Regions from separate parts of the Alkalicoccus luteus genome, predicted to be linked through region 1. Evidence: predicted binding sites of a transcription regulator. Region 1 holds the regulator's gene; each other region holds the start of a gene.
The links. Region 1 encodes Rex, which represses fermentation and respiration genes when NADH is low (regulators of the CRP and FNR family bind a similar motif). Its sites were predicted from a motif close to TTGTGAAATATTTCACAA; they were not measured.
Positions count from the first base shown of each region.

Region 2: a site for Rex is predicted at 3,117-3,134, ahead of ACSZLD_RS07785 (nitrate/nitrite transporter). Genes of this name have one in related genera too.
Region 3: a site for Rex is predicted at 5,976-5,993, ahead of ACSZLD_RS10760 (DoxX family membrane protein). Genes of this name have one in related genera too.
Region 4: a site for Rex is predicted at 4,308-4,325, ahead of ACSZLD_RS11300 (AtpZ/AtpI family protein). Genes of this name have one in related genera too.

Region 1 is NZ_JBPZEY010000020.1:6,066-13,858, forward strand. It holds gene tsaE (tRNA (adenosine(37)-N6)-threonylcarbamoyltransferase complex ATPase subunit type 1 TsaE) at 1-94, shown strand, start outside; gene tsaB (tRNA (adenosine(37)-N6)-threonylcarbamoyltransferase complex dimerization subunit type 1 TsaB) at 91-792, shown strand; gene rimI (ribosomal protein S18-alanine N-acetyltransferase) at 785-1,231, shown strand; gene tsaD (tRNA (adenosine(37)-N6)-threonylcarbamoyltransferase complex transferase subunit TsaD) at 1,228-2,238, shown strand; gene ACSZLD_RS16500 (ATP-binding cassette domain-containing protein) at 2,951-4,861, opposite strand; gene moaC (cyclic pyranopterin monophosphate synthase MoaC) at 4,991-5,485, shown strand; gene ACSZLD_RS16510 (redox-sensing transcriptional repressor Rex) at 5,507-6,145, shown strand; gene ACSZLD_RS16515 (MDR family MFS transporter) at 6,294-7,703, shown strand; gene ACSZLD_RS16520 (sigma-54 interaction domain-containing protein) at 7,694-7,793, opposite strand, start outside.
Region 2 is NZ_JBPZEY010000004.1:310,191-317,983, forward strand. It holds gene nasC (assimilatory nitrate reductase catalytic subunit NasC) at 1-1,047, shown strand, start outside; gene ACSZLD_RS07785 (nitrate/nitrite transporter) at 1,862-3,067, opposite strand; gene cobA (uroporphyrinogen-III C-methyltransferase) at 3,519-4,286, shown strand; gene nirB (nitrite reductase large subunit NirB) at 4,314-6,731, shown strand; gene nirD (nitrite reductase small subunit NirD) at 6,752-7,090, shown strand; gene ACSZLD_RS07805 (anthranilate phosphoribosyltransferase) at 7,090-7,793, shown strand, end outside.
Region 3 is NZ_JBPZEY010000007.1:50,546-58,338, reverse strand. It holds gene ACSZLD_RS10785 (response regulator) at 1-272, opposite strand, end outside; gene ACSZLD_RS10780 (acetamidase/formamidase family protein) at 383-1,306, opposite strand; gene ACSZLD_RS10775 (homoserine dehydrogenase) at 1,514-2,812, shown strand; gene thrC (threonine synthase) at 2,812-3,876, shown strand; gene thrB (homoserine kinase) at 3,873-4,793, shown strand; gene ACSZLD_RS10760 (DoxX family membrane protein) at 5,251-5,772, opposite strand; gene ACSZLD_RS10755 (hypothetical protein) at 6,248-7,000, shown strand; tRNA gene ACSZLD_RS10750 (tRNA-Arg) at 7,315-7,391, opposite strand; gene ACSZLD_RS10745 (Cof-type HAD-IIB family hydrolase) at 7,471-7,793, opposite strand, start outside.
Region 4 is NZ_JBPZEY010000007.1:174,585-182,377, reverse strand. It holds gene atpA (F0F1 ATP synthase subunit alpha) at 1-1,184, opposite strand, end outside; gene ACSZLD_RS11325 (F0F1 ATP synthase subunit delta) at 1,198-1,746, opposite strand; gene atpF (F0F1 ATP synthase subunit B) at 1,746-2,243, opposite strand; gene atpE (F0F1 ATP synthase subunit C) at 2,370-2,600, opposite strand; gene atpB (F0F1 ATP synthase subunit A) at 2,677-3,402, opposite strand; gene ACSZLD_RS11305 (ATP synthase subunit I) at 3,460-3,831, opposite strand; gene ACSZLD_RS11300 (AtpZ/AtpI family protein) at 3,815-4,066, opposite strand; gene upp (uracil phosphoribosyltransferase) at 4,746-5,375, opposite strand; gene glyA (serine hydroxymethyltransferase) at 5,614-6,879, opposite strand; gene ACSZLD_RS11285 (ABC transporter permease) at 7,105-7,793, opposite strand, start outside.

The DNA.
Region 1 (7,793 bases):
GCTGACGATCCGCTATGATGGATATTCTGAGCGCACGATCACGGCAGAAGCGTTCGGCCCGCGGGCCGAAAAGCTGTTGGAGGATTGGACATGACAAAGCTTTTAACAATAGATACGTCGACCTACGTTCTAAGCGTTGGTCTTTATGAGAACGCCCAGGTGCTTGCCGAGTATGTGTCGACAAAAAAAGAGAACCATTCTGTAAGGCTGATGCCTGCTGTGCGGTCTGTTATGGAAGACGCCGGTATGTCTCCTGCTGAGCTGGATGGGATTGCCGTCGCGGCAGGACCTGGCTCTTATACGGGTGTTCGAATCGGGGTAACGACAGCGAAAAGTATGGCATGGGCTTTGGAAAAGCCGCTTTATGGTGTCTCGTCGCTTGAAGCGCTGGCATACAATGGACTATGGAGCAGTGCACGTATTCTATCCTTTTTCGACGCACGGAGAGGTCAGGCATTTGCAGGGATTTATGAATCGGAGGACGGCTTTCTGCATCAAGCAGAAGCTGACAGCATGGTCATGCTGGAAGACCTGCTCACGCGGCTTGCAGAGCAAGACCGGCCGGTGCTCGCACTCAGCCCGGACCTCGACAAGCATCGAGAGCTTTTGCAGCAGAAGCTTGGCAGCCTGTTCATCGATGCACCAGGTCCGCTTCATACGGTCAGGCCGGCAGGGGTCTGGGCAGCAAGCAGAGGGAAAACTGCTGAAGACCTGCATACATTTGTGCCGCAGTATCTCCGGCTGGCAGAGGCTGAAGCAAACTGGCAGAGAAAGCAGAATGAGCATGGCTAGAGCAGAAATCCGGATGATGGATACCATTGATATAGAAGAAGTAATGGATGTTGAAAAACGCTGCTTTTCAACACCGTGGACGCGGGATGCTTTTTATCAGGAGCTGACTAAAAATCAATTTGCCTATTATTTTGTTGCGGTCGTTAAAAATCGGGTGATCGGATATTGCGGTCTCTGGGTTGTCGTAGAGAACGCAAACATTACCAATATTGCCGTGGACCCGGAGTTCCGGCAGCAGGGAGTCGGCGAAAACCTGCTCCAAAGTGCGATGGAAATGTCCCGGACGCTTGGAGCGGAGCGGCTGAGTCTCGAAGTCCGGGTATCGAATCATCCGGCTCAGGCGATGTACAAAAAATACGGCTTTGAACCCGGAGGAATTCGGAAGCATTACTATACGGATAATCAGGAGGATGCATTGGTTATGTGGGTGAAACTATGAGTGAACAAGTACGAATTCTCGCTGTGGAAACAAGCTGTGACGAAACCGCCGCAGCGGTTATCGAAAACGGCACAACCATTATAAGCAGCGTCATCGCTTCGCAGATGGACTCTCATAAACGGTTTGGCGGTGTTGTTCCGGAAATCGCATCCCGACATCACGTCGAACAAATTACGGTTATTATGGAGGAAGCGCTGCAGCAGGCAAACATGACTTTCCAAGACCTTGATGCTGTGGCTGTCACTGAGGGGCCAGGTCTTGTCGGAGCACTGCTTGTCGGCGTAAATGCAGCAAAAGCTGTGGCGTTCGCTCATGGGCTGCCGCTGATCGGCGTGCATCACATCGCCGGTCACGTTTATGCTAATCATCTTGTCGAGCCGTTGCAGTTTCCACTGCTGTCGCTTGTTGTCTCAGGTGGGCATACAGAGCTTATTTATATGAAGGAACACGGGTCATTTGAAATCATCGGACGGACGCGCGATGACGCTGTCGGCGAAGCCTATGACAAAGTAGCACGCACACTTGGTCTTCCCTACCCCGGCGGTCCGGAAATCGATAAGCTTGCCTCCGGTTCGGCAGAAGCAGTGGAGCTTCCTCGCGCCTGGCTTGAAGAAGGATCGCTTGATTTCAGCTTCAGCGGTTTGAAATCAGCTGTTATAAACACACTGCACAACGCCAAGCAAAAAGGAGAAGAAATCGATCCTGGAGCGCTTGCCGCAGGCTTTCAGCAGTCAGTGATTGATGTACTCGTGACGAAAACGGCTGCTGCTTCCAAGCGGTACGGCGTCAGCCGGCTCGTGCTCGCGGGCGGTGTAGCTGCCAACAGCGGTCTGAGAAGCGCACTCGAAGAAACAGCAGAAAAGGAAGGGTGGACGTTAACCATTCCGCCGCTTTCTCTATGTACGGATAATGCGGCGATGATCGGTGCCGCGGCTTACGTGCGCTATCAGGAAAAACGTTTTGCCGATGACCGGTTAAACGGGGTTCCCGGACTTTCTATCAGCTAAAACAATAATAGAAACGAGCGAGCCGTCCTTTGAGAGAACGGCTCGACAGGCAGACGCGGCTGCGTTTTACGATTATCATGAATTCGGTAACGTACTGGCATCCTTGTTTAACATCGAAACGTTTCATCTGGAAGGTTCTATCTGTATGGAAATCGATCGTACCTTCATAACCAGGCACGTGTAACGCACTGCCAGCTGCTGACATCGGAGGACCTCGAATCAGAACGAGGCAGAGCTCCCTCGCTTCCAATGGAGGAAAGAAGCGGTTAGCTGAGCCCGTTCCCTCCGGAAAGCGAGCGTCCGCAGATACAGGCAGATGCAAGGTTATTCCCCTAAAAATACGTTATCAGCCGCTCTTTTTAAGGGCGGCTCATTCTTTTGTCAGGGTGAAGGCAGGACCTTTATCTTGTATGTGTATAAATTGTTAAGATTCTGTGGATAATGTGAATAAAACGGATACATTCGCGCCGTAGAAGGGTTTGAGTTGTTAACAGAAAATCTGTGGATAACTGTGGATAATGTGAGTAACTAAATCAAAATGCGCTTCCTGAGCCGATATAATGTGCATAAGTCTGGGGATAACGTTGATAACTGTGAATAGGTGACCATTTTTGTATTGACGCGCCATATTTTCTGTGAGTAACTTTGTGAACGTATGCAGCCTGTGGACAACACAAAAAAAGAAACGGCGATTATTCGCCGTTCCTGCGTGTTAATCCAGCTGTTCCTGCAGCTTTTCCCATTCATCCATCCATTGTTCGAGACGTCCGTTTACGTGTTCAAGCTGAACGTTCAGCTCCAGCGTACGCTCGTGATCCTGATAAACATCAGGTTCACACAGAAGCGCTTCAATTTTTTCGATTGCAGATTCTTCCTGCTCAATCGCCTTTTCCAGTTCTTCAATTCGCCTTGCAAGCTGCCGAACTTCCTTTTGGCGGGCCTTTCCGGCTTTAAAATCAGCTTTGGCAGACGGCGGTGCAGCTGCTTCAACCGGTGATTCTTCCGCTTCGATGCGGGCAAGTTCCTGCTGCTCCTGCTTTTTCGCCGCATAGTAGTCATAATCCCCGAGATAGCTGATTGCGGCATTGGTGGTCAATTCAATTACTCTTGTCGCCATCCGATTAACAAAGTAGCGGTCGTGCGAGACGAACAGGATCGTACCAGGGTAGTCAATGAGCGCATTCTCAAGCACTTCTTTGCTGTCGAGATCGAGGTGGTTGGTCGGCTCATCGAGAATGAGCAGATTCGCTTTTTTCATCATCAGCTTTGCAAGGGCCACCCGGGCCTTTTCGCCGCCGCTTAAATCCTGTACATGCTTCAAGACGTCGTCTCCGCTGAAAAGAAAGTTGCCGAGCACCGTTCGAATATCCTTCTCATTCACATGTGGATACTCATCCCATAGCTCCTGCAGCACGGTTTTATTAGAGGTCAGCTCCGTCTGCTCCTGATCGTAATAGCCAATAGAAACGTTGCTGCCAAGCCGGATGCTTCCTGCATGCGGCTTCATCGCACCGGTGATCGTCTTGAGCAGACTCGATTTGCCTATTCCATTTGGTCCGAGCAGTGCTACGCTTTCGCCCCTGGTCAGCTGGACTGAAATGTGATCAATCAGCGGCTGTCCGGGCTTGTAACGGACCGACACGTCATCAAGCTGAAGCACGTCGTTCCCGCTCTGCCGGTCAATTTGAAAGCGGAAGGAAGCTGATTTGTCGTCATCCTTCGGCCGGTCCATAACGTCCATCCGCTCGAGCTGCTTGCGGCGGCTTTTGGCGCGGTTGCTCGTGGAGGCACGGGCCAGGTTACGCTGGACGAAGTCTTCCAGCTTCTTTTTTTCCTCCTGCTGCTTTTCGTATTGCTTCATGTCGAGCTCGAGCTGCTTCGCTTTTTGGTCGAGATAGCTGGAGTAATTGCCAGTAAAACGGCGCGTGCGCTGGAAGGACAGCTCATAGACCGTATCCACGACTTTGTCGAGGAAATAGCGGTCGTGCGATACGATAAGTACAGCACCGTCATAGCCGCTTAAATAGCCTTCCAGCCACGTCAGCGTCTCAATATCCAAGTGGTTGGTCGGCTCATCAAGAATCAGCAGATCCGGCCGTGACAGAAGCAGCTTCCCGAGGGCAAGCCTCGTTTTCTGACCGCCGCTGAGCGACGAAACCGGCGTATCATAATCAAACGACTGAAAATGCAGGCCCGTCAAAATACTGCGGATATCGGCTTCGTATTGGAAACCGCCGCGCTGTTGAAACTGAAGCTGAAGCTGGTCATATTCTGCGAGCACTTTTTCGCTGCCTTCGGCCATTTTCTCTTCGAGGCGTCGAAGCTCCTGTTCCATCGCGCGCAGATCGGTGAAAACCGTCAGCATTTCTTCCCAGATCGACCGTTCCGACTGCAGTCCGCTGTCTTGAGCGAGATAGCCGATCGATACCTCTTTCGGGATCATAAGATGCCCGTCATCATGATCGTATTCGCCGGAAAAGACGCGCAGAAGCGTAGACTTTCCAGCTCCATTCCGGCCGACGAGGGCGATCCGTTCCCGGCTCTTAATTTCCATTTTCACGTTAGCCAGCACCTGTTCAGATCCAAAAAACTTGGACAGCTGCGAGCATTGCAGTAATATCATGGCGGTTCATCCTCTTCTGTCAGTTCATTCTTCTCCTTCTCCAGTGTACATGAGCTGCCTTGCACAGGCAAAGCATGCATTGAAAAAGCGAATAGTGTACAATGGATGGTGGAAATGTGAGGTGGAAGCATGAGTGACTTAACACACTTTAATGAAGAAGGCAGGGCGCGCATGGTGGATATTTCCGATAAGGAAATCACAAAGCGGACAGCCCGGGCGCTTTCAAGCGTGGAAGTTAATGAAGAGATATATACGAAGATCCGCGCCGGGCAAATCGGCAAAGGAGATGTGCTGCAGGTGGCGCAAATTGCAGGCATTATGGCAGCTAAAAATACGGCAGACATCATCCCGATGTGTCATCCGCTCCCGCTTTCAGGCGTGGATGTTTCTTTCGACTGGATTGTGAAGGAGCAAACATATACACTGAAGATAGAAGCAGCTGTTAAAACGACAGGAAGAACAGGTGTCGAAATGGAAGCGTTAACATGCGCATCCGCTGCAGCGCTTACGGTTTACGATATGTGCAAGGCCGTTGATAAAGGGATGGTCATTGGTCCGACCTACCTGAAAGAAAAGACAGGCGGCAAAAGCGGCGACTTCTCACGAGAGAGCAGCGACCGCTAAAGGACAGGGGGATATGGAATGATGGATATTGATCAGGCAAAAATACCGCAGGCGACCGCTAAACGGCTGCCGCTGTACTACCGCTTTTTAGAAGGACTGCAGGCATCCGGTAAGCACCGCGTGTCGTCGTCTGAGCTGAGCGAAGCAGTAAAGGTGGACTCTGCCACGATCCGCCGCGATTTTTCCTACTTCGGTGCGCTCGGTAAAAAAGGCTACGGCTATAACGTCAGCTATCTGCTTTCGTTTTTCCGCAAGACACTCGACCAGGATGAGCTGACACAGGTAGCGCTCATCGGCGTCGGAAATCTAGGCACAGCCTTTTTGAAGTACAACTTCAGCAAAAGCAATAATACCCGGATCGAGATGGCGTTTGATGTCGACGAATCAGTGGTTGGAGAAGTGATTGGCGAGGTGCCGGTGCATCATTTTAAAGACCTCGGCAAGCATATTGAAGGAAAAGTGGAAGTGGCGATTCTGACTGTACCATCCCAGCATGCACAGGGGATTGCAGAGGAGCTAGTGGAAGCGGGCATTAAGGGTATTCTAAATTTCACGCCGGCAAGGCTGTCGCTGCCGGATCACGTCCGTGTCCACCACATCGACCTCTCCGTTGAGCTGCAGTCGCTGATTTACTTTATGAAGCATTATCCGCTTTCATGATAAAGCTGAAACCGAGCCGTCCCGGAAACGGGGCGGTTTTTATGATGGAGGAAAGCCGAGGGTCTCAATCGCTGCTCGGGGCAAAGGGCCATGCATTATGATAGGATAGAAAAAGATTCGTTAATCGAAAGAAAATGAAGGTGACATCATGGCACGTATACCTCAAAAGTGGCTCGTCGTCATATCAGTGCTGCTCGGTACATTTACAGTCATTTTAAATAACAGTATGTTGAATCCGGCTGTCCCGCACCTAATGCAGGTGTTCGACTCCGGAGCCGTCGCGACAGGCTGGGTGATTACGATCTTTATGGTCGTCATGGGCATGACGATGCCGCTCACCGGCTATTTAGGTGATAAATTCGGCAAAAAGCAGCTGTTCATGGTCGGGCTCGCAATTTTTTTAACCGGCTCCGTTCTTGGGTCCATGTCGTGGGACTTGAGCTCGCTCATCTTTTTCCGCGGGCTTCAAGGCGTCGGGGGCGGCATTATGATGCCGCTCTCGCTCGCGCTTATTTTTGAAGTGTTCCCAAAGGGAGAGCGCGGGCTTGCGACCGGCGTCTGGGGCATAGCCGCCATGATGGCGCCGACCATTGGACCGACGCTTGGCGGAATAATTATCGAATTTGGCACGTGGGAGTGGCTCTTTCTCTGCAACCTGCCAACCGGGATATTAGGTCTCGCCTTCTCCTGGCGCTATCTGCGGCAGACGAAAAAGGTGGATGATATCCGCTTCGACCTGCCGGGCTTTCTAACAGTGACGGCCGGCGTCGGCGCGATTCTATTTGCGCTCGGGCGTATGAATGAGCTGGCTCAGCTGTATAATCCGGTCAATCTCTCACTCGTGACGGTCGGGCTTGCTCTGCTTGTTCTGTTTACGCGAATTGAGCTGAAAAGTCCCCAGCCGCTGCTTGATCTGTCCGTGTTTCAGGCAAGGGCGTACACCTACAGCGTTGTGGTAGCGATGATCAGTTCGATTATGCTCTTCAGCGGCATCTTTTTAATCCCGCTGCTCATTCAGAATGTCTACGGCCTAGGTGCCGTCATGACCGGTCTGGCCTTTTTGCCGGCAGCTCTTTTATCCGGCATCTTTATGACGGTCGGAGGGAGGATGCTTGATAAGATCGGTCCGGCTCTTCCTGTCACCGCCGGACTGTCGATCATGGCTGTTGGAACGGCTGTGCTCGGATTCATGCAGCTGGAAACAGCGGTCTGGATTGTGATTGCGGTGAACGCGGTTCGCGGAATCGGCATGGGGCTTGCACAGATGCCGGCGACAACAGCCGGTATGAACGCGATTCCGGAAAAATTTGTGTCGCGCGGTTCAGCTATGAACAACGTATTCCGGCAAATGAGCTCAGCGTTTGGTATCGTATTCGTTTCCATCTATTTTGAAGTGCGCCGCGGTCAGATTATGGCCGTAAACGGCAGCACGATTGAACAGGCAAGCCTGACGGCAATCAACGAAGGCTTTCTGATCGTTGCCGTACTCGGATTCCTTTCGATTCCGGCAGGTATTCTGCTCGGGCAGGAACACAGGCGCCAGCAGCGTCAGGCATAAACCGCCATACCGGCGCGGGTGATCTGGGAACCGATCCGCCCGCGCCCTTTCTGAATCAGTCCTTCGCGGTCCAGCTGTTCAACGATGCGG
Region 2 (7,793 bases), on a different contig from region 1:
ATCGACAATCCGGAAGACCGGCAGCATATTGCAGACTTCTGGGGCGTTCCGGAAGAAGAGCTGCCCGGCCGCGGCGTCTCCGCGTATGAAATGATGGAGAAAGTAAAGGAGCGCGACATTCGCGGCATGCTGCTAGTCTGCTCCAATCCGGTCGTTTCCAATCCAAACGCCTCGTTTATTAAAGAGGCACTGGAGACGCTTGATTTTTTCGTTGCAGTCGACCTGTTTATTTCCGAATCAGCCCAGTATGCCGATTTAATTTTACCTGCTGCTTCTTACCTCGAGGATGAAGGGACGATGACGAACCTGGAGGGCCGTGTCACACTGAGAGAAGCGACGAAAAAACCACCCGGCAGCACAAAACCGGACTGGAAAATCATCTGCGAGCTGGCTGAAGCACTCGGTGCTGCCGAACATTTTCCATTTCGTTCAGCCGAAGAGGTGTTCAATGAACTGCGGCACGCAAGCCGTGGCGGGGCAGCTGACTACTACGGCATGACGTACGACCGGATCCGTCGTGAAGAGGGTTTGTTCTGGCCTTGTCCGGACCTGGACCACCCGGGTACACCACGTCTGTTTGCCAACAGCTTCGGCAGGCCAGATGGACGTGCACTGTTAACCGCTGTTGACAGTAAAGCCGTACAATCGACTTCTATACCGACAGAAAAGCATCCGCTCCTGCTCACGACCGGCCGCGTGATGGCGCATTATTTGACTGGAGTCCAGACACGGCGCAGCACGAAGCTTGCCGCCCGTTTATATGAATCATTTATCGAGCTGCATCCGGCGACTGCAGACACCTACAGCATTGCAGAAGGAGATCTGGTGGATGTAATATCGGACGCAGGCTCCATCACGGTCCGCGCACAGCTTACCGCCGACATCCGCCGCGACACCGTTTTTGTCCCGTTTCACTGGGCGGAACACCAGAACGTCAACATGCTGATACCGGGAAAGTTAGACCCTGTCTCACGCATGCCCGGCTACAAATCAACACCCGTTTCGATCAAACGTCACGAGCCTGCTCTGCAAACGACTGAATCTTAATCAGTTACTCAGCAGTTGCAGCAGATTGCACGAGAGAAAGGGAGCTCCCTTCTTTCGTGCTTTTCGTGCGTTGCCGAAGTTACGCTTCCCTAATCCGTATATGAATAGGCGCTGATATGTGAACAACAGACTGCCTAAAGGAACTGGAAAGCTGTCTTCCACTGGTCTTCTCTTTCCAGATTGTCAGCAGCATTTTTCACTCTTACCTAGCTCAGCTCATGATGTTCTCTTTGCACAGATACATTCTTCACATCGTTTGCTGCTTATCCCCCTTCGATTTGTCCAACAGAAAAAAAGCTGTTGTCGAAGAACCGGAAACAGCGGCTGCTTGTAGATGAAGTACAAGAAGTAGCATGTTGTTTCGTTTGGGTGTAGTTCCCTTCTGCTTACGAAGCCTGTCGTAGGCTTGCCTTCAGCTATTGCTACGGACAGTCCCCATGCAGGATGGGAAAAGCGTAACGCAGGATGGCGCGGCTTCACTAGGACTCCGTTTTCTCGAAAAAAGCCTTCGCAAACCAGTCCAGGCTTTCGCTTCTGCATCCAAATCGGTATTTATCAGCCTTGCGCCAGGTATAACCAGGCGTTCAAAATATACTGCCAGCTGCTGACATAGAAGGCCTTCACTACGGGATGATCAGAACGAGGCGAAGATCAAGCGCTTCTGACGAAAGAAGCGATTAGCTGAGCCCGTGCCTCCGGAGAGTGAGTGTATGCAGATGTAGCCAGATGCAACGTTTATACATCACAATGACTTTTCCAGCAGAAAAAAGCCGCTGTTTCCGGAGAACCGGAAACAGCGGCTGCTTTGCGTCCCTTAAATTCTGACAGATTTTCTCGACAGCTTCCATTCCCGCTTCCATTCAGCCTGGGCAAAGGTCAGCAGACCGAGAGCAAATACAGCGGCGAAGGAAAACACAATAAATCCTGAACCGTATGTGCCAGTTACATCGCGAAGAATGCCGAGCACGTTGGGCAGGAAAAAGCCTCCTACCCCTCCGGCAGCACCGACGATGCCGGTAACCATGCCAATCTCCTTCTGAAAACGCTGTGGAACGAGCTGGAACACAGCACCGTTCCCCATCCCGAGACAGCCCATACCGAGAAACAGCAGTGGCAGGGCAACTGCCAAAGGCGGCAGCAGGGCGGTTCCCATCATACAGACAGCGACGCCGATAAACAAATACTGCAGTAAGCGGACGCCGCCGATTTTATCTGCGATCAGTCCTCCTACTGGTCTTAAAAAGCTGCCGGAAGCGATGACTACCGATACAAGATAACCGGCTACAATGCCGGACACGGCATATTCAGAAGCGAAAAAGTAGCTTAAAAAGCTTGCCAGCCCGACAAAGCCTCCGAACGTTACGCTGTACAAAATACAGAAATACCAGGCGTCCTTTTCTTTCAGTACGGAAAAGTAATCCTTTACCGGCTTTGGAGCAGGCTGATTCGGCGGTTCTTTAGCGAGAAAGATATAGGTCAGGAGCACAAGCGTCAGCGGGATCAGGGCAAGCCCGAATACACCGTTCCAGCCGAACACTTCCGCAAGTCCTGGACCAAATAGTGTAGCAAGCAGTGTACCGCTGTTCCCTGCTCCGGCGATGCCCATCGCCACTCCTTGAAGATGCGGCGGATACCAGCGGCTTGCCATTGGCAGTGCAGCACTGAAGCTAGCTCCAGCGACCCCGAGCAAAATACCAATCATGTAAAGCTCTGCTACCGTCACACCGAACTGCCAGCCCCAGAAAAGCGGGATCATCGTAATGATCATGCCCCCGATCGAGGTTTTCTTCGGTCCAAACCGATCGGTCAGAATACCGATAACCACTCTGAAAATCGAACCGGCGAGAATCGGGACTGCCACTATAAATCCAATCTGGCCTGCCGATAAGTTGAAGTCAGCGGTAATATACACCCCGAGCGCCCCTAAAAGCACCCAAATCATAAAGCTGATATCAAAGTATAAAAATGCAGAAAGCAGCGACGGAGCATGACCACCTTTTCGTAGATCCGACAGTTTCACGTTTCAACACTCCTTCATCAATTTGTCCTCTGCATTGTGGCAGTCCAAGCTGTGAATATCATCACATGTGTCAGGTAATATCACATGTTTTTTGAATTATCTGATATCTAAATTTCCGGATAAACCCTTGTCCCCCAACGTGTTTCACTGGCTTCAAACATGCATATATTATCTATCTTTTATCCTCTTGCTTCCTTCTTTCCGTTTATTACCTACAAAAATAATGCAGGTCAGCTACAGGCAGATATCTATGCGGAAATGATGGATGAAAACGCCTTCCATGTGAAAAAACGACTGTATATGCCTGTATATGATGCGATGGAATATTCTGAAATTATGCTGTCAGAAAGTCTTACAACAAAGTAGTATTAAAAATACATCTATTTTATCATGAAGCCTATCAGTCACCCGGAGCCGGGTGCCGTATTTTATTGACAAAGGAGTCGTTCCCATGAACGGAAAAGTCTATTTAGTCGGTGCCGGTCCAGGAGACCCCGACCTCATTACAGTAAAAGGAAAGCGCGCTTTGGAGCAGGCCGACTGTATTGTTTATGACAGGCTGGTCAGCCGCGAGCTGGTAAACGAAGCTCCCGAACACGCGGAACGGATCTTCTGCGGTAAATGGTCCGGTCTGCATGCAATGAAGCAGGAGGAAATTCAACTTCTGTTAGTGGAAAAGGCACGCGAAGGAAAAACGGTCGTCCGCTTGAAAGGCGGGGACCCCTCGATGTTCGGCAGAGTCGGCGAAGAAGCAGAAACCTGTGCCGCAGCCGGTGTCCCATTCGAAATTGTACCAGGCATCACCGCTGGTACAGGCGCAGCTGCTTACGCAGGCATTCCGCTGACTCACCGGGAATACAGCTCATCTGTTACGTTTGTCACTGGTCACTGCTGCTCAGATAACAGCGACGTACAATGGCACGCACTCGCACACGCAGCCGATACGATCGTTGTATACATGGGAGTGAAGCAGCTGCCGGTCTTTTCCGAGAAGCTGATCAACGCAGGCCGCTGCGCCGATACCCCGGTCGCCTTTATTGAACAAGGAACCACCAAGAATCAGCGTACGATCCGTTCCACACTCGGAAGTGGAAGCAAGGACGCCGCAGCCGCAAACTTACAGGCTCCTGCACTCGTCGTCATCGGCGAAGTCGCTGCGCTTCACGATTCGCTGTCCTGGTTTGAAAAACCCGCTGCACCGTTTGAAAAAGTCGTATAACTAATTACTGCTGGGAGGAATTATGTAATGGAAAAGCTCGTCTTAATCGGAAACGGCATGGCCGGTATCCGCACACTGGAAGAAATCATCAAACGTGATCCGGACAGATTTGAGGTCACGATTTTCGGAAAAGAACCATACCCGAACTATAACCGGATTTTACTCTCCTCTGTCCTGCAGGGAGACAGCAGCGTGGAAGATATCATTCTGAATGACTATGACTGGTATGAAAAAAATGGCTGTAACCTTCACTGTGGAGAAGAAGCAGTTCAGGTCGATACCGAACAGAAGGTCGTTTATGGAAGCTTCGGAACTGAAGCGGCTTACGATAAGCTTATTTTCGCCACAGGCTCTGATCCATTCATGCTGCCAATTGACGGGGCGGATAAAGAAGGTGTGATTGCCTTTCGTGACATCAAAGATTGCGAAGCGATGATTGAGACTTCTAAAACCCATAAACGCGCGGCGGTGATCGGCGGCGGACTGCTCGGACTGGAAGCAGCACGCGGGCTGCTCAACCTGAACATGGAAGTCGACGTCATTCACCTGCCGGAATTTCTCATGGAGCGCCAGCTGGACGAGCCTGCAGCTGCGATGCTGCGGGAAGAACTGGAAGGCCAGGGCATGCGCTTCCATATGAATAAGCAGACTGTCAAAATCCGAGGAGAAGATCGCGTTTCCGGACTGCTGTTCAAAGACGGCACTTCCCTTGATACCGATCTCGTTGTCATGGCTGTCGGCATCCGGCCGAACGTCGCCCTTGCCGCTGCTTCAGGTCTGGAAACGGATCGGGCCATTTTAGTCGATGATCAGATGTGCACGAACGTGCCCGACGTATACGCTGTTGGTGAATGTGTCGAGCACCGCGGAACGGTTTACGGACTGGTCGCTCCCTTGTATGAGCAAGGTTCCGTACTCGCTGATCATTTGGCTGAAACAGCAGAAAGCGCCTATGAAGGCTCGCTTATGTACACGCAGCTTAAAGTATCAGGCGTAGACGTTTTTTCTGCTGGAGAATTTACAGACGGTGCTGATACGAAGGCGATCCGCGTGCATGATGAGTTTGAAGGAGTCTATAAGAAGGTCGTCGTCCGCGGCGGCAGCGTGATCGGTGCTGTCTTGTTTGGAGATACGTCCGATTCACCACGGCTGCTCGATATGATTAAAAAGCAAACTGATATTTCCGAGATGGATAAAGCAGCGATCCTTCCTTCAGAAAAGCGGGAAGCATCAGCTGAAAGTGCTGTCGTCAGTATGGCAGAGGATGAAACGATCTGCGGCTGTAACGGCGTATGCAAAGGAGACATTGTCGCAAGTATTCAGGAAAAGGAGCTCTCTTCTCTGCAGGAAGTTACCCAGCACACAAACGCCGGGCGCTCTTGTGGCGGGTGTAAGCCACTCGTTTCCGAACTGCTGGAGCTGACGCTTGGCGATGCTTTCCGTGAAGCCGATCAGAAGGAACCGATGTGCGGCTGTACCACGCTCTCTCACGAAGAAGTAACCGCAGAGATCAGAGATAAAAAGCTGACGCTCGTGCGGGAAGTCATGAATGTTCTCGGCTGGTCCGAACCGGAGGGCTGCTCCTCCTGCAGGCCGGCGATTAACTATTACATTAACATGGTGAATCCGGAAGAAGCCGAGGATGATGCGAATTCCCGCTTTATCAATGAACGAGTGCACGCCAATATTCAAAATGACGGCACGTATTCCGTTGTGCCGCGCATGTACGGCGGCGTGACCAATCCAGAGGAGCTTCGCAAAATAGCGGATGTCGCTGACAAATACAACGTACGGATGGTCAAAGTAACAGGCGGACAGCGGCTCGATCTCCTTGGTGTTAAAAAAGCCGACCTGCCGTCGATTTGGGAAGAGCTCGGCATGCCTTCCGGGCACGCTTACGGAAAAGCAGTACGCACGGTCAAAACATGTGTCGGCCAGGACTTCTGTCGATTTGGCACTCAGGACTCGATTCAATTGGGTATTGACCTTGAAAAGAAGTTTCAGGGTGTGCCTACTCCGCATAAAGTGAAGATGGGTGTCTCTGCCTGCCCGCGTAACTGTGCAGAATCAGGTATTAAAGATATCGGCATCGTCGGTCTTCAGGGTGCCTGGGAAATGTATGTCGGCGGTAATGGCGGTGTCGATCTGCGTCAGGGTGACCTCCTCTGTACCGTGACGACTGATGAAGACGTGATTCATATGACAGCAGCCTACATGCAGCTTTACCGGGAAACCGCTAAATATTTGGAACGCACATCACACTGGCTCGAACGAGTCGGACTTGATTGGGTGCAGGAGCAGCTCGTTGACAATGATGCCAACTGCGCAGCGCTCGCAGAACGAATGGAGCGAACGATTGCCCAAATGGAAGAGCCATGGGAGCAGATTGTGAACAGCGGTACGATCAAGCAGGAATATTTCGACGTCAAGCACGTCACAACGTGAGCATAGAAGGAGGATGTATCATGCAGGAAACGGTTCGAACGAAGATCATTGACGCAGGCAGTTTGGAAGAGTTCCCGATCAAAATCAGTAAAGAAGTGATCGTCGAGGGAATCCCCCTCGCTGTCTTTCGACTCGGGGATGACGAATTTTATACGATTAAAAATGAATGTCCACATCAGAAAGGACCCCTCTCGCAGGGGATCATCAGCGGGGAGTACGTTTATTGTCCACTCCATAACTGGAAAATCAGCGTGACAGACGGCAAGGTACAGGACCCGGACGAAGGCTGCGTGGAAACATTTCCTACGCACTTGAAAGACGGCCGTGTCCTGATCGAGCTGCAAGAGGAGGCTACCTGATGCAGGAGCTGCTGAAAAAAACAGCCCGCGGCAAACGCAGAGCCCAGGACCTTAGCTTTGACGAGTCGGTGCTTGCCGCAGAGCGGATTGTCTCCGGTGAATCTACACCCGCACAAACCGCTGCCTTATTCACGTCCCAGCGGCTGAAGGAAGAAAGTGCAGATGAAACAGCCGGATTTGCTTCAGTGTTAAAGCGTCACACGATAGAAGTTCCCGTATCCGAGGACGTTCGCAGCCGGATGATTGATTCTGCGGGACCATATAACGGCCGCCGGCAGTTTGCCGCTACCATCCCGGTATCCATTATTCTGAGTGCGGCAGGCATTCCTGTATACCTGCACAGTGCACCGACTCTTCCGCCAAAGTACAACCCTTCGCTGGAAAACCTGCTTCAGGAGCTCGGCATTGAAACGTTCCTGCCTCCTGAAGCGCTCGGCAAGGGGCTCGATACGCTGAATATTGGCTTTGGCCGCACCGAGGATCTTTGCCCGCCACTCGCAAAGCTGCGTCCGCTCCGGGAAGAACTTGGATTCCGTACCTATTTAAATACGATTGAAAAGCTGCTCAGCCCGCCTCAGGCTGCATCCACGCTGACCGGTATTTTTCACCGAACAGTGGTGAAAACGAACTCCGGACTGATGCGGAACCTTGCTTTTCAGCACAGTTACATGGTGCAGGGGGTGGAAGGATCAGAAGACATTCC
Region 3 (7,793 bases), on a different contig from region 1:
TCCTTTAATACCGGCTGTTCCCTGCTCGGCATGAGCTGCTCAAGCATCGGTTTCCAGGTTGACCGCGGCAGCACTGAGTGTCCCGTTTCTGACAGCTGTTCCAGCCTGACTGACGCCGCCTCATACACGTCCGTCATTCCAACGGTTCCTGCTGTGCCTTTCACGTTATGAAAAAAGCGGTACAATTCATCTTCGCGAATATCCCCTGACTGCTCCCAGAGCTCCAGTGTCTTCTCGATCCGCTTATACACCATCTGCTGATATCGTTCCATATTGAAGCTCCTTTTATACAAATTAAAGTTATAGACGTCGTTTCTTCTAAGCTGTTACTTCCATTATAGGTTTTTTTACTCAAAAAAACGACAGAATAAACATCCTGTCGCTACTTAAAGATAGATAATGGAAGATACGCAGAGACGAGGTAGTGCGGAATATCCACTACTTCACTCAGCTTCAAGTCAACTGCGGTGCTGCAAAGCATGTATGCTTCGACGTCTGAAAGGCCGTATGTGTGGCTGATATGCTCAATCATGTAACTCACTGCTTTGCGGCAGGCCGTCATCAGATCCTCACCAAAGCCGGTAGTGACATAATAGCGCTGGTCAGGCGGACCGTGAACGAGCGGGCCTTTCGTCTCAAACTGCGGCTCCTTGATCTGCCTTCCTTTATGCAGCTGAAACTTCAGCTCGATGTCCATCGGCGCCTCAATCGCTGTGCCGCATACTTCCCCGTCTCCCTGGGCAGCATGCGTGTCTCCTACGGAAAACATCGCTCCCTCCACCCACACCGGCAGGTACAGCTTGGTTCCCCGCGTTAAGTGACGGATGTCCATGTTGCCTCCGTTTTGACGCGGCGGTACAACGCTGTGTGCTCCTTGTTCAGCGAGAGCCGTGCCGATCGTGCCTGGAAACGGTGCGATTGGAATCTCGATCCCGTGAAGGAATTCCGCTTTCCCCTGTTCCAGGTCCCAGATTTTTAAAGCAGCCTCCTGAAAATGCTCGCTCAGCAGTCCGAATCCAGGAATGACGCCCGTCCAGCCCCAGCTTTGCGGACCAAAACCGAGAATTTCCACTTCCAGCGTATCGCCCGGTTTGGCTCCCTTGACGTAAACGGGTCCGTTTACGGGGTTTACTTTGTCAAAATCCAATTTCGCCACGTCCTGCGCGGTAGACGTTTTGGACAGCTGACCGGCAGACGAGTCCGTTACTTCAAAGCCGATTTCCTCACCCGGCTCTGCCTCATATACCGGTTCAAGCGACCGGTCCCAGACAAAATGATGGTGGTGACGGTGAATGGTATGATTCATTCTGCACATCCTCCTCTCCAATCTGCTTCCATATTATCACGTCTATGGATTGACTAAAAAACAAACGCCCTGATAGTGAAAACGCTATCATAAAAATACCTCGTTTATTTGCGTCCAAGTGGTTGTTATTACGCATTATCCTCTATATAATGTCCTTTATACGAAAACATTTGTACCGTAAATAGAGACAATCAGGAGTGAGCGGGGATGGCACAACAGATGAATGTAGGACTACTTGGCTTCGGCACGGTAGGAACCGGAGTACTTGAAATTATTGAGCAGCATCAGGATAAATTAGCTCACCAGATCGGAGCACCGGTAAAAGTAAAGAAAGTGCTCGTATCAAGTCTGGACAAGGACCGCGGCCCGGCCGCTGCACATACAGAGCTTACGACGAATGCAGATGATATTCTTCTCGATGAGGACATTGATGTGGTCGTAGAAGTGATGGGCGGCATGGAGCAGGCACGCGACTATATGAAAAAAGCGCTGGAGCACGGCAAGCATGTTGTTACAGCCAATAAAGATGTGATGGCTGTACACGGCAGCGAGCTGCTGAAAACAGCAAACGAGCAAAAATGCGATTTATTTTATGAGGCAAGCGTCGCCGGCGGCATTCCGATTCTGCGCACGATCGTGGAGGGGCTGGCCTCCGACCGGATCACGAAGATGATGGGGATCGTCAACGGTACGACAAACTATATTTTGACCCAGATGACGAAAGAAGGACGTCTCTATGAAGACGTGTTAAAAGAAGCACAGGCGCTCGGCTACGCAGAAGCGGATCCGACCGCTGATGTGGAGGGACTTGACGCTGCGAGAAAGATTGCGATTCTCGGCACGCTCGGCTTTTCCATGAACCTTGATCTGGATGATGTGTCGGTTTCGGGCATCAGCAGGGTGACGAGCCAGGATCTGCAGTACAGCAAGCAGCTCGGCTATACGATGAAGCTGATCGGGATTGCTGTCCGTGACGGCGATAAAGTGGAGGTGAGCGTGCAGCCGACGCTCGTTCCGCATGAGCATCCGCTTGCGTCTGTCGATGACGAGTTTAACGCCGTTTACGTCTACGGGGAAGCGGTCGGGGAAACGATGTTTTACGGTCCCGGCGCCGGCAAGCTGCCGACGGCTACCGCTGTCGTTTCCGACTTAGTGGAAGTATTGAAAAACAAGCGGCTCGGGGTCACCGGCAACTCTGCTGTCATTCCTCAGTTTGAGAAGCAGCTGAAAACCGATGAAGAAATCCGTTCGAAGTACTTCCTGCGGATTCACGCAAAAGACAAGCGCGGCACGTTTGCAGCATTGACCCGCATTTTCGACGAGCATAACGTCAGCTTGGAAAAGATCCTGCAGGTACCGCTGAACGAAGGCCGCCTGGCGGAAATCATTGTAGTCACTCATGAAGTAACGAAAAAAGATTATGAGGAAGTACTGGAGCGCCTTCAGGACGAGGATGTTGTCGTCGAGATTAAGAGCAGCTACCGTACGGAAGGAGACATGTCATAATGCTGTGGCGCGGACTATTAGAAGAATATAAGGAATATCTGCCAGTAACTGAAGATACACCAATGCTTTCGCTGCAGGAGGGCAATACACCGCTGCTGCCGATGAAGCATCTTTCTGAGAAGCTCGGCGTAGAATTGTACGTGAAATACGACGGTGCCAACCCGACCGGCTCATTCAAAGACCGCGGCATGGTCATGGCTGTTGCCAAAGCGAAGGAATCTGGAAGCGAAGCGATCATGTGCGCTTCTACCGGAAACACGTCAGCTGCCGCTGCCGCTTATGCGGCTCAGGCAAAAATGCGCTGCCTGATCGTCATTCCGGACGGGAAAATTGCCATGGGCAAGCTCGCGCAGGCGGTCGTCTACGGGGCTGAAATCGTCAGCATCGAAGGAAACTTCGACAATGCGCTGCAGATGGTGCGCAACTTGGAAAAACAGACGCCGATCACGCTTGTAAACTCGGTGAACCCGTACCGGATTGAAGGACAGAAAACGGCCGCCTTTGAAGTGGTGGACGCACTCGGCAGCGCGCCGGACGTCCTGACGATTCCCGTCGGCAACGCCGGCAACATCACGGCCTACTGGAAAGGGTTTGAAGAGTATCACAAAGCGCGAGGAACAGGACTCCCGCAAATGCGCGGCTTCGAAGCAGAAGGGTCAGCGGCGATCGTGCAAAACAAAGTCATCGATCAGCCGGAAACACTCGCAACCGCGATCCGGATCGGCAACCCGGCAAGCTGGGATAAGGCAGTAAACGCTGCATCAGCTTCCGGCGGCGCGATTGACTTTGTCACAGACGATGAAATCGTCGCAGCCTACAAGCTGCTCGCGCGCGAAGAAGGCGTGTTCGCCGAGCCGGCTTCTGCCGCTTCTGTAGCCGGCCTGATCAAACAGATCGAATCCGGCGAAATCAAAAAGGGCTCCCGCGTCGTTTCTGTACTGACTGGAAACGGACTGAAGGATCCGAATACGGCGATCGATACCGCTCCTGTGCAGCCTGTCAAGCTGCCAAATGATGAGCAGGTCGTCTTTGATCATATGCTTGGAAGGGTGAAGCAGTCATGAATCAGCAGTGGAAAATCCGCGTTCCGGCAAGCACCGCCAACCTGGGTCCCGGCTTTGACTCCATCGGCATGGCGCTGAACCGCTACTTGACGCTGTATGCAGAGCCGGCTGACGAATGGGTATTCGAAGCGGACTCTCCTCATCTTGAGGGCATTCCCGCCGGAAAAGAAAACCTGATTTATATCATCGCCGAATGGATCGCAGAAAAGTATGACGTCGCCCTTCCCGCCGCCCGCGTCAAAATGGAGAGCGACATCCCTCTTTCCCGCGGGTTTGGAAGCAGCGCCACGGCCATCGTAGCCGGCATTGAGCTTGCGGATGTGCTCTGCGATCTGCAGCTGACGCGCGAAGACAAAGCGCACTGGTCAAGCCTGTATGAAGGACATCCGGATAACGTCGTTCCCTCCATTTACGGCGGGCTCGTCATCGGCAGCCAGTACGAAGAGGACACATACCTTGTGCACGCCGGCGTGCCGGACATTGATCTCGTCGCGGTCATCCCGTCGTATGAACTCAGCACGAAGGAATCGCGCGATACGCTTCCAGAAGGCTTTTCCTATAAGGCAGCCGTCAACGCCAGCAGCGCGGCGAACGTGCTGACCGCTGCCATTATGCAGAACAACTGGGAGCTCGCCGGCAAAATGATGAAAAACGACCTGTTTCACCGGCCGTACCGCCTCCCTTCCATTCCGGAATGGCAGCGGGCCGAAACGCTGATCGACGAGCTTCCGGTATACGGTGCGACGCTGAGCGGCGCCGGTCCGATCATTTTGTTTTTTATCCCAAAAGGAAAAGGCAAAGAAGTGCTGCTCCAGCTCCGTTCCCACTATCAGGAGCAGGCAGTGGAACAAGTCGAAGTCGACGCAGGAGGCTCCTTCGTGGAGGCGATCCCCTGCCGCGAAGCAGTTCGACGATAGAACGTGACGAAAAGCCCGAAGCCGCGCGTTGCGGCCTCGGGCTTTTAATGTGTATGAGGGGGTCGGACGAGATATCGGTGCAAAATGATAAGTTCCGATGCGAACGTGAAAACGTCAGGCATGCAAATGATTAAATTTTCGCTATCGCGAACAGAGGGTGATAACCGTAATAAGATACAGTCCGGAAATGATAAGTTGAGGACGGAGAATGAAAAGTTGGAAGGCTGAAATGAAACGTTTCCGCCCCCAAATAAAAACTTTCATCAGAGAATTCCAGTCATCAGGAAGCTTCCAGCTCCCGGAAGCGATCCGACATTACAGACAGTTGGCTACATGGAGAAAAATACTGCACCTCCTTTCTGCCTCGCTGCATGCGTTTAAGACGAAACATACACATTTTCACAAGGCAGCACGCATGGAAAAACCGGAAGCTTCAGTTGCTCCCGGTTCTCTTTCACTATGCGGCTTTTGGACGGCGGCTCTGCGGCATCCGCTTCTGGATCCAGTCGCGGCCCAGTAGGTGGGTGCGCAGGTAAGGAATCACCCAGCGGTCCCCGCCGAAGCGGCCTGCGTTGGCACCCGCAGCGAGAATGAAGATGGTAACCAGGACGAGCAAAGGATTCGTAGAGATCGTTCCAGCGAACAGGAATGCGAAGTTCATCACGATTCCAAAGAACGCAGCAGCAGTAGTGAACACACCGAGGATCAGTCCCAATCCGACAAGCAGTTCACCCCAGGCGACCATAAAGCTGAAGAGGCCGGCATTCGGCAATGCTATATGTTCAATAAAGGCGTGGTAGGTAGGATATTGTGCGGCAACATCAGCATTGGCTACAACGCCCTGCAGATAGCCGGAAGCATCAAATCCTCCAACTACCTTGCCCCACCCTGCAGTCAACCAGGCCCAACCTAGATATAGGCGGAGAAACGTGAGAATACCAGCAGCAATTCGATTGTTCCGTAAGAAGTCCATAAACATGATTAATTCCTCCTAAGATTGTTATAAGTTTGGTTTGGAAGAAAAGCTGCTCACGTTTCTTGTCCATGATGGACGGAACAAAGTGCTTCCGGCTCTGCGCGCTGGGATGACCGGATGTTAGTTTGTGAATTAGTGAGCAACCTTTCTATAGGTATACTATAGCACACACTTGTGAATTACTGAGCATAAACCTTGTGTCTAATTTGTGAAATATTGAGCAAATAATTCGGCCGTGAAAATCTGCACATTTCTAAACACTTGTTCTTCCCAATCTTTCACAAAAGACAGTTCGACCAGAAGCAAAAGTAGTTAATCGATTTGAATGATTAAATGCTATCCAGGAGACGAAACGCGTTTCATATGAAATAGTGCACGGAACAAACGAAACAATAGTAAATAACCCTTTCTTTTTTACTCACTTACTCCCATAATGTAGTAGGGTTATATTATTTTATTACTAAAAGGGGTTGTCTTTTTGAGGAAAGCAGTTTTTACAACTACGATTGGTGTTGCTCTTCTACTCACAGCATGCGGGGATGCTGAGAATAATGGTAACGCAAATGAGAACGAAGCTAATGCAGCTTTGAATAACAATGAGAACGATATGAATAATGACGATGTGCATGAGGACAATAATGAGCAAGATAACGAGAACGAAGAGTTAGAAGAAGAGAACGAAGAAAATGCTGAAGCTGATGAAGAAATGAACGGAAACGAAGAAGACGCTGCAGATGAAATTGCAGAAGACGGTTGGGAAACAGAAGTTGGGGAAACGATTGAAAATGAAGGTGGGACGTTTACCCTTCATGCAAGACAAGATGATATTGATACAATTGAAACTGGGCCCGTTGTCATTGATATTGAACAAGTAAATGCGCAGTCTGGTGAACTGTCTCAGCAAATGGCTGACATGCTGGAAACGGAAGAGCTTGAAATGATCCAAATGGATCTTACTGTCGAAAACACTGCAGATGAAGATATCACTTTCTACGTTTCTCAAGCAACGATCGCTACGAGTACTGGAGAGCAGCTTGAATCAGATATGTGGCTCTCCGATCATATCGATGGTGACATGATGTCAGGAACTTCTCACAATGGTACCTTCTTCTTCGTATTAGAAAACTCTGCAGCGGAAGATGTTGAAAGCGTTCGAATCACATGGAGCTCCCCTACTAATGAGGATTGGGAAGATATTGGAGAAGATGTAGACATTGAAGTTGAGTTTTAAAAAGTGAAGCCTTTCGAGGCTTTTCTTTTCTCGTTAAAAAGAACGTACGTTCGTGTATTTCAAGTGGAAGGATACCTCTTTAAAACGTGAGTTATACATACAGAGACTTTTAGTTAAACTTCGTGTCTATTTCATTCGCCATCGTATATCGGAAAACAACTATTCAGACCAGTTTAATGAATGTATTGAAGGGAATCTGTAAGGAAAGAAAATTCGCTCCCAAACACTGCTGTTAATCACCTTCTTCGAACATACATTCCAATGAAAAACATAAAAAAACCCTTGTCTATCAAGGGTTTCAGCGTTATTATGTATGGCGACCCTGAGAGGATTCGAACCTCCGACCTGCCGCTTAGGAGGCGGCTGCTCTATCCTGCTGAGCTACAGGGTCATCGAATGTGCCGTCTGCCTGAAAGGGGGAGACGGCACTGTTCATTATAGCGTAATCACCCGGCTTCTTCCACCCGAGGCTACTTGATTAATCCAAACTGGCGCAGGGCGTCTGCAAGTCCGTCCTCGCCTACGTGACCGGTTACGTGGGAAGCAGCCTTCAGTGCTTCCGGCACAGAGTTACCCATGGCAACACTGTTTTTTGTAAAAGAAAGCATTTCAATGTCATTCGGTCCGTCTCCGAATACGTATACATCGTCTCTGGTTGCACCAAGACGGTTCATCATGGCCTCAATTCCAATCGCTTTGGAGCCGCCGGACGGGATGATGTCTGTGGAGACTTCATGCCAACGGATAAAATCAAAGTCGTTGAATTCCTGTTCGTACGGCTTCTCTTCTCCAT
Region 4 (7,793 bases), on a different contig from region 1:
AATGCTTCAAGCTCACGGTAAGAGGCAAGGTCAAGACGGAGCGTACCAGCTACCTTCTTCATCGCCTTAATCTGGGCGGAACCACCTACACGTGATACGGAAAGACCTGCGTCAACGGCCGGGCGTACCCCGGAGAAGAAGAGGTTGGACTGCAGGAAGATCTGACCGTCTGTGATCGAGATCACGTTTGTTGGAATATAAGCTCCGATATCGCCTGCCTGTGTTTCAATGAATGGCAGTGCAGTCAGAGAGCCTGCTCCTTTGTCGTCGCTGAGCTTTGCAGCACGCTCAAGCAGACGAGAGTGAAGATAGAAAACGTCCCCTGGGAATGCTTCACGACCCGGCGGGCGGCGGAGCAGGAGGGAAAGCTCACGGTAGGCTGCTGCCTGCTTCGTGAGGTCATCGTAAATAACAAGCACGTGCTTGCCGTTGTACATGAACTCTTCACCCATGGAAACCCCGGCGTACGGCGCGAGGTAAAGAAGCGGTGCCGGCTGGGACGCACTTGCTGTAACGACGATCGTGTAATCGAGTGCGCCGTGCTGGCGAAGTGTTTCTACCACGCCTGCAACGGTTGATTCCTTCTGACCAATTGCGACATAAATACAGATCATGTCCTCTTCTTTCTGGTTGATGATCGTATCCATGGCAATCGCTGTTTTACCAGTCTGGCGGTCCCCGATGATCAGCTCACGCTGTCCGCGGCCGATTGGAATGAGGGAATCGATTGCTTTTACGCCTGTCTGAAGCGGCTCGTGTACGGACTTACGGTCCATGACACCAGGAGCGGCGCTTTCAATCGGGCGTGTTTTGGATGTTGCTACCGGGCCTTTGCCGTCAAGCGGCTGACCGAGCGGGTTGACAACGCGGCCGAGGAGCTCTTCCCCTACCGGTACTTCCATGATTCGTCCTGTACGCTTGACTTCGTCTCCTTCACGAATATCAACATACGGTCCGAGAATGATAATACCTACGTTGTTCTCCTCGAGGTTCTGGGCCATTCCCATGACACCATTGGAAAACTCGAGCAGTTCTCCGGCCATAACGTTCTCCAGGCCGTGAGCAACGGCGATCCCGTCCCCGACACGGATGACGGTACCGACATCATTTACTTCCATTTCAGATTCATAGCCTGCAATCTGCTGCTTCAGCAGCGAACTGATTTCATCGGCTCTGATGCTCATATATCGTTCACCCCTATCTACTGATGCCTGCAGTCATGCGTTCATGAATGCGTGCAAGCTGATTCGCGACAGTGCCATCATACACAGTATCTCCGATGCGTACGCGCAGCCCGCCGATGACGTCTTTGTCCGTAACATTATGGATCGTCAGCTTCTGCTTTCCAGAACGCTTGGCAAATACGTCTGCCACGGCGTTCTTTTCAGTTTCACTGAGCGGCTTGGCTGAATGTACGACCGCCTCAGCAACTCCCTGCGCTTCATATGTCAGCGCCTTGAAGTTGTCCGCAATGGCCGTAAACAGCGATTCACGCTGGTTGTCCACGAGAACCTTCAGCAGGTTAATCACCTGCTGGCTGACCTTGCCGGAAAAGGCCTGGTCGAGGATCTCTTTTTTACGGATGTTCGTCATCTTTGGATGGCGGAACACTTCGTCAAGAAGGTTCGTGTCCTGCGTAACCTGTGCTACGGTATCAAGATCTTCCAGAGTTGTGTCCAGCGTCCCCTGCTCCTGCGCCAGTTCAAACAGCGCAGTGGCATAACGCACACCGATTGGATGTCTCATCATAGGTCTTCGCCAACTTCTTTAAGTGTTTCCTGAATGAGTTTCTCCTGTTCCCGTTCATCCAGCTCTTTCTCGATTACCTTGGATGCGACAAGGACAGACAGGGTGGAAACTTGCTCACGAAGCGCGGAGATAGCCTGTGCTTTTTCTGTGTTGATTTCCTGTTTCGCGTTTTCTTTCATTCGTTCTGATTCACGGCGCGCGTTCTGCATGATGTCCGCCGCCTGGTTTTCACTTGATTTCTTCGCGTTTTCCACGATTTCTTTCGCTTCTTCACGCGCTGTCTGAATGGCGTCACGCTGCTCCTGCAGGTACTTTTCAGACTCTTCGCGGTTCTTTTCTGCCGTAGCGATCTGGTCCGCTACATGTTTTTCCCGCTTTTCCATCATTCCCATAACAGGACCGAAGGCAAATTTCTTGAGCAGGAGAAGCAGAACGAAAAATGCTGCTATTTGATAAAGCGCATTAATCCATTCAATTTCATTGATATCAAACAACAGGGTCGCCTCCTTTTTCCTAAGCTGTCTTGTGGGAAAAGGGAATCCAGACGAGCTGGACCCCTCTATCTACATAAGGAATGGCGAAGCGAGTTAAAACTTCTCCGCCAGTTAGAATGTGTTAACCTACATTTGACCAAGGAGCAGGAAGGAGATAACGATCGCAAAGATCGGAAGGGCCTCAACAAGCGGAATACCAATGAACATAACAGTCTGAAGCGGACCGCGCAGTTCCGGCTGACGAGTAACACCCTGAAGCGTGTTTGCAACAACAATAGCAACCCCGATACCACCTGCGATAGCTGCAAGTCCAGCTGCTAGACCAATACCAATACCAATAAGACCAATTTCAATCATTCTGAAAATCCTCCTTAGAATTATGTGTGATAGATGTATGAAGAATACGCCCTTGCAGGGTCATTATTCACGAAAATTAGTGTTCCTCGTTTACTTTGTGGGCCATGTACACCATCGTCAGCATGACAAAGATGAAGGCCTGAAGGGAACCAATGAAGACACTGAATGCCTGGAAAATAACGAGCGGCAGAAACGCACCGAACACCCAGAACAAACTTGACGTACCAAGGCCGACGAGCATGACGATAATAACTTCTTTCGCATAAATGTTTGCGAAAAGTCGCATACCAAGCGTGACCGTGTTGGAAAACTCCTCAATCAGCTTAAATGGTAATAAGAAGCCGACCGGACGGAGATAATCCTTTCCGTATTCTTTCGGACCTTTCAGCTTAATGCCGTAATAATGCGTCAGCAGGATCACGAACAGGGCAAGCGAAAGGGTCAGAACCGGATTTGATGTCGGGGAATTCCACCAGACGTAGTGCTCTCCGGCAGTCGCAAGCTCAAACGGAACACCCATCATGTTCGCAACGAACACGTAGAGGATGAGCGTGATGCCCAGCATAAAGAAATTTTTGCCGCGTTCCCAGTCCATCGTACTGCTGATGATGTTTTTGATAAACTGCACGAGATACTCAATGGCATTCTGCGCGCCGGTCGGATACATCTCAATGCGCCGTGTCATAAAGAATACGACGAAAAAGACGATGGTCATCGCTGCGGTTATCAGCAGAATGTTCGGCACGTTGACCGTCATCCACGGAATACCAAACAGATCGACCGTTAAGAATTGATTATCCAATCGTAAATTCACCTCTCTTTGATGCATTTCAGACGGTTCCGCTTTGCAAAAGCCGCACTACTGGAAATGTTTTTTTTGGAAAATGGGATCAATCAGAAGAATGACATACGTAACTGCGAGGCCTGCAATTACACCAATCATATCGAAATACTGGGGAAAAGCTTGCGCAATAACTAATGCGATGATGACACCAACCATCCTGCCGAGCGTTCCGATAGAAAACCTGTACCTGCCCGAAGCGTGCGAGTCGAGCACCCGCTTCGTCTGGAAATATGTACTGATGAGATTCAGCAGGCTAACCGCCGTACCGAATGCCATTCCAAGGAAAAACGTCGAAAACGACGTCACCGCAGCAGTCATGAGTAACAGGACGATGATAACCGCCGTGTAAATTGTGTAGCGTCTGGCAAGGTTATACATTATTGTCATCGTTGTCCTCCGTAAATCTCATCACTGTGGTGTAAATGCCGTACATCGCTGTGATCAGTCCTGCCAGAAGCAGAGTGATCAGAAAAACGCTGCCGGTTCCTAGCCATTGATCGAGCCATCTGCCACCAAAGACACCTACCAATACCGCTCCTATTATATAGGAGGATATCGTCGACATAAGCGCAAAGGCTTTCAAAACGGATCGATAAGGTGATCGCTTTGGCTCGTTCGGCATACCGCATGACTCCCCGCTCACAAAAAAATGGATTGTTCACCCGATACCCTTAGTCATCGTACAACACGCCCCCCTGTCTGTCAACACAGTGAAAACGTCAACAATGCCGACGTATCAAGGGCTTGTGCAATGTCCGACTGCCTCGTCAGAACCCCTCGGATTCCGTCCCAAACCTTTTTCGCACGCCTCCTATTATACATAAGATTGTGAAAAATGTCTTTTATATGTGGGAGAAAATTAAATGTGAATTTTTTGTGAAGAATCAGGCTCTCTGCCTGTGACAGCAGGAATTCTGCCGGCTTACAGGAAAATCCATTCGGCAGATAAGCCAGAATGTGGTTTACGATTGTATAAAGAGGGTAGGAAAATTGCTATTTTGAAGAAGAACACGGTTTGCGGTGTCGGCAGCAGGCGCTTATTTGGGCGGTGCAGAAAAAGTTGAATGTTTGCATGCTGAAGTTAATCATTTGCCGGGTGTAAATGATGCTTTTTTCGTTATAACAGTCTTACGTTGATGCTCGTGAACAGCTGCCTGCCAATGATAAAGCTTTCAGAGGAAAAGTTGAAGCTTTTGCAGGCAATGTTGATGATTTACTCCGAAAAGTTGAACACTTTCATTAATCGTTTTTCACTATAAAAAAAGCAGAAGCCCTCGTACAGAGCTTCTGCCTTGCGACTTTTACTTTGTTCCAAACAAACGGTCGCCGGCATCGCCGAGACCTGGAACAATATAGCCTTTTTCATTCAGCTTTTCATCAAGTGCTGCGAGGAAGATATCCACATCAGGGTGGGCTTCCTTCATCGCTTCGACGCCTTCCGGTGCAGCGACGAGGCACATAAGCTTAATGTTTTGAGCGCCGCGCTTTTTCATGACGTTGATCGCTTCGATCGCCGATCCGCCTGTGGCAAGCATCGGGTCAACGACGATAAAGTCACGCTCGCTCGTGTCCTTTGGAAGCTTCACGTAATATTCGACCGGCTTGAGCGTTTCCGGGTCACGGTAGAGACCGACGTGGCCGACCTTTGCAGCTGGAATAAGCTCCAGCATGCCGTCTACCATGCCGAGACCGGCGCGCAGAATTGGAACGATGCCAAGCTTTTTGCCGGCGATCGTGTGGCACGTTGCTTCTGCCACCGGCGTCTGCACCTGTACTTCCTGAAGCGGCAGCTCGCGGGTGATTTCGAACGCCATGAGACCGGCAATTTCATTTGTCAGCTCGCGAAATTCCTTCGTGCCGGTCTTCTCATTGCGGATGTAAGAAAGTTTATGTTGAATCAACGGGTGGTCAAACACGTATACTTTTGCCATCATTTTCACGCTCCTCAGCTTCGTTTCCTTTGCGTATTCTACCGTACCAGGGCCCTCTCTGCAAGAGCTGATCACGCATGCACCTGCCAAATGAACGGCTCGCGCTGCTTGAAGAGCAGCATAAACCTGGTCTTCTTTGCCCCGCAGCGCTTGCCACCGCTGCTTCGTCCCTTTCTTTTCCATAAAAAAGGGGCCGTCCTCCACGATGGATGGACAGCCCCGAAACAGGGCTCAGCGCCTATTCGTCTTCGTACATTGGGAAGGCAGCAGTCAGCTTCGCCACGCGGCTGCGCGCTTCTTTGAGCACTGCTTCGTTTTCCGGATCCTTCAGTACAGAAGCGATGATTTCGCCTACTTCTGTCAGCTCCTGTTCTTTGAAGCCGCGGGAGGTGACCGCTGCTGTACCGATACGGATACCACTTGTGACAAACGGGCTTTCCGGATCGAATGGAATGGCGTTTTTGTTCGTCGTAACGGCCACTTCATCGAGCGCTTTTTCCGCTACTTTTCCTGTCAGGTTCAAGCTGCGCAGATCGAGCAACACGAGGTGGTTGTCGGTGCCGCCGGAGACGAGATCGATCCCGTTGTCCGTGAGCGCCTTGCCGAGCGCTGCCGCATTTTTCTTCACCTGCTGGGAATACGTTTTAAAGTCGTCACGAAGCGCTTCGCCGAATGCGACAGCTTTCGCGCTGATGACGTGCATGAGCGGTCCGCCCTGCAGACCAGGGAAAATCGCTTTATCGAGCTTTTTACCGTACTCTTCTTTGGCGAGAATCATACCGCCGCGCGGTCCACGAAGGGTTTTGTGCGTTGTCGTGGTCACAAAGTCCGCATACGGCACCGGGTTCATGTGGTCGCCTGTTGCGACAAGTCCTGCGATGTGGGCCATGTCGACCATCAGGTATGCATCGACTTCGTCCGCGATTTCCTTAAAGATGCTGAAGTCAATTTCACGCGGATAGGCGCTTGCACCGGCAACAATCATCTTCGGCTTGTGCTCCTTCGCCAGCTCGCGCACCGTATCATAGTTGATTTTACCGGTGTCCGGCTCGACGCCGTAGCCGACAAACTCATACTGCTTTCCGCTGAAGTTGACCGGGCTTCCGTGCGTTAAATGTCCGCCGTGGTTCAGATCCATGCCGAGCACTTTGTCGCCGTGCTCCAAAAAGGCAAAGTAAACAGCCATGTTCGCCTGGGCGCCGGAGTGCGGCTGCACGTTGGCATACTCTGCCCCAAACAGCTGCTTGGCGCGGTCCCGCGCGATATTTTCGACGGTGTCTACGTGCTCACAGCCGCCGTAATAGCGCTTCGCCGGATATCCTTCTGCATATTTGTTCGTGAGAACCGATCCCTGCGCTTCCATTACTGCACGAGATACAAAGTTCTCGGATGCGATCAGCTCGATGTTATCGCGCTGACGCTTCAGTTCCAGCTCCATTGCCTCAAAAAGTTCCGCGTCCTGTGCCTTTACATGACTAAGTGCCTGCTTATCGATCGTTGTCATTATACATGGACCCTCCCTAAGCTCTTCGTAATTAGCTTGATACTGCCCTTCATTTTAACGCCTACCGCGAAAATAAGCAAAGGAATTTGCACTCGTCTGACGAATGAACACGCTTTCATTCTGTTTTTTCTTAAAAAACAGCTGATTCGCGTGATTTTATCTCCCAAAACAGAGCGAAAAGACGGATGTCCCTTCGCTCTGTTTGCTTAAACATTCGTATTTTGTCTACTCCTCAATGAATGTCCGCTTCCGGTAGACAGCGACCGTCAGTACAGCAGCCGCAACTGTCCATCCGGTAATAACAAGCAGATAGCCGGATACGTCCGCCAGTCCTCCGCCCTGGCCGACGGCAGCCGCAATGTACTCCAGCTGAAAGTTCGGCAAGTATTCCAGCCAGGCAGCAATATCATACTGCTGGAAAAACTCGATGAATAATCCGCCCATGCCGAGAATGAAAATAACCGGCAGAATCAGCACCGATGCTTCTACGAGCGTCCGGGCAAGCAAACCGAGCAGCAGACCGACCATTAAATAGAACACAAGCGAAATCGCCAGGCCTGCATACACGTATATTCCTTCCGGCGTGTAGCCGGTGATTTGCATGCAGATGACGAGTGTTACGGCAGTCAAAGCGGCAGCTACTGCACTTTTTCCCGTTAAAATCTCCGTAGATGTCGCAGGTGACAGCATGAGAGAACGAAGCGTCTTCTTTTCTTTTTCTTCAGCGATCAGCGCCGTCTGCACAAAGCAGGCGACAGAGGCAAACGTCAGATTAATGACGAGGTAATGCACAACAAGCGGAATATCGTCCTGGCGTCCAAACATGAGCGCGAAGAAAAATGGCATCACGGCTGTTGTCAGCACGAACATGTTCTTGGAGAGCTCCTTCATGTCTTTCGCAGCGATGGCGTAGG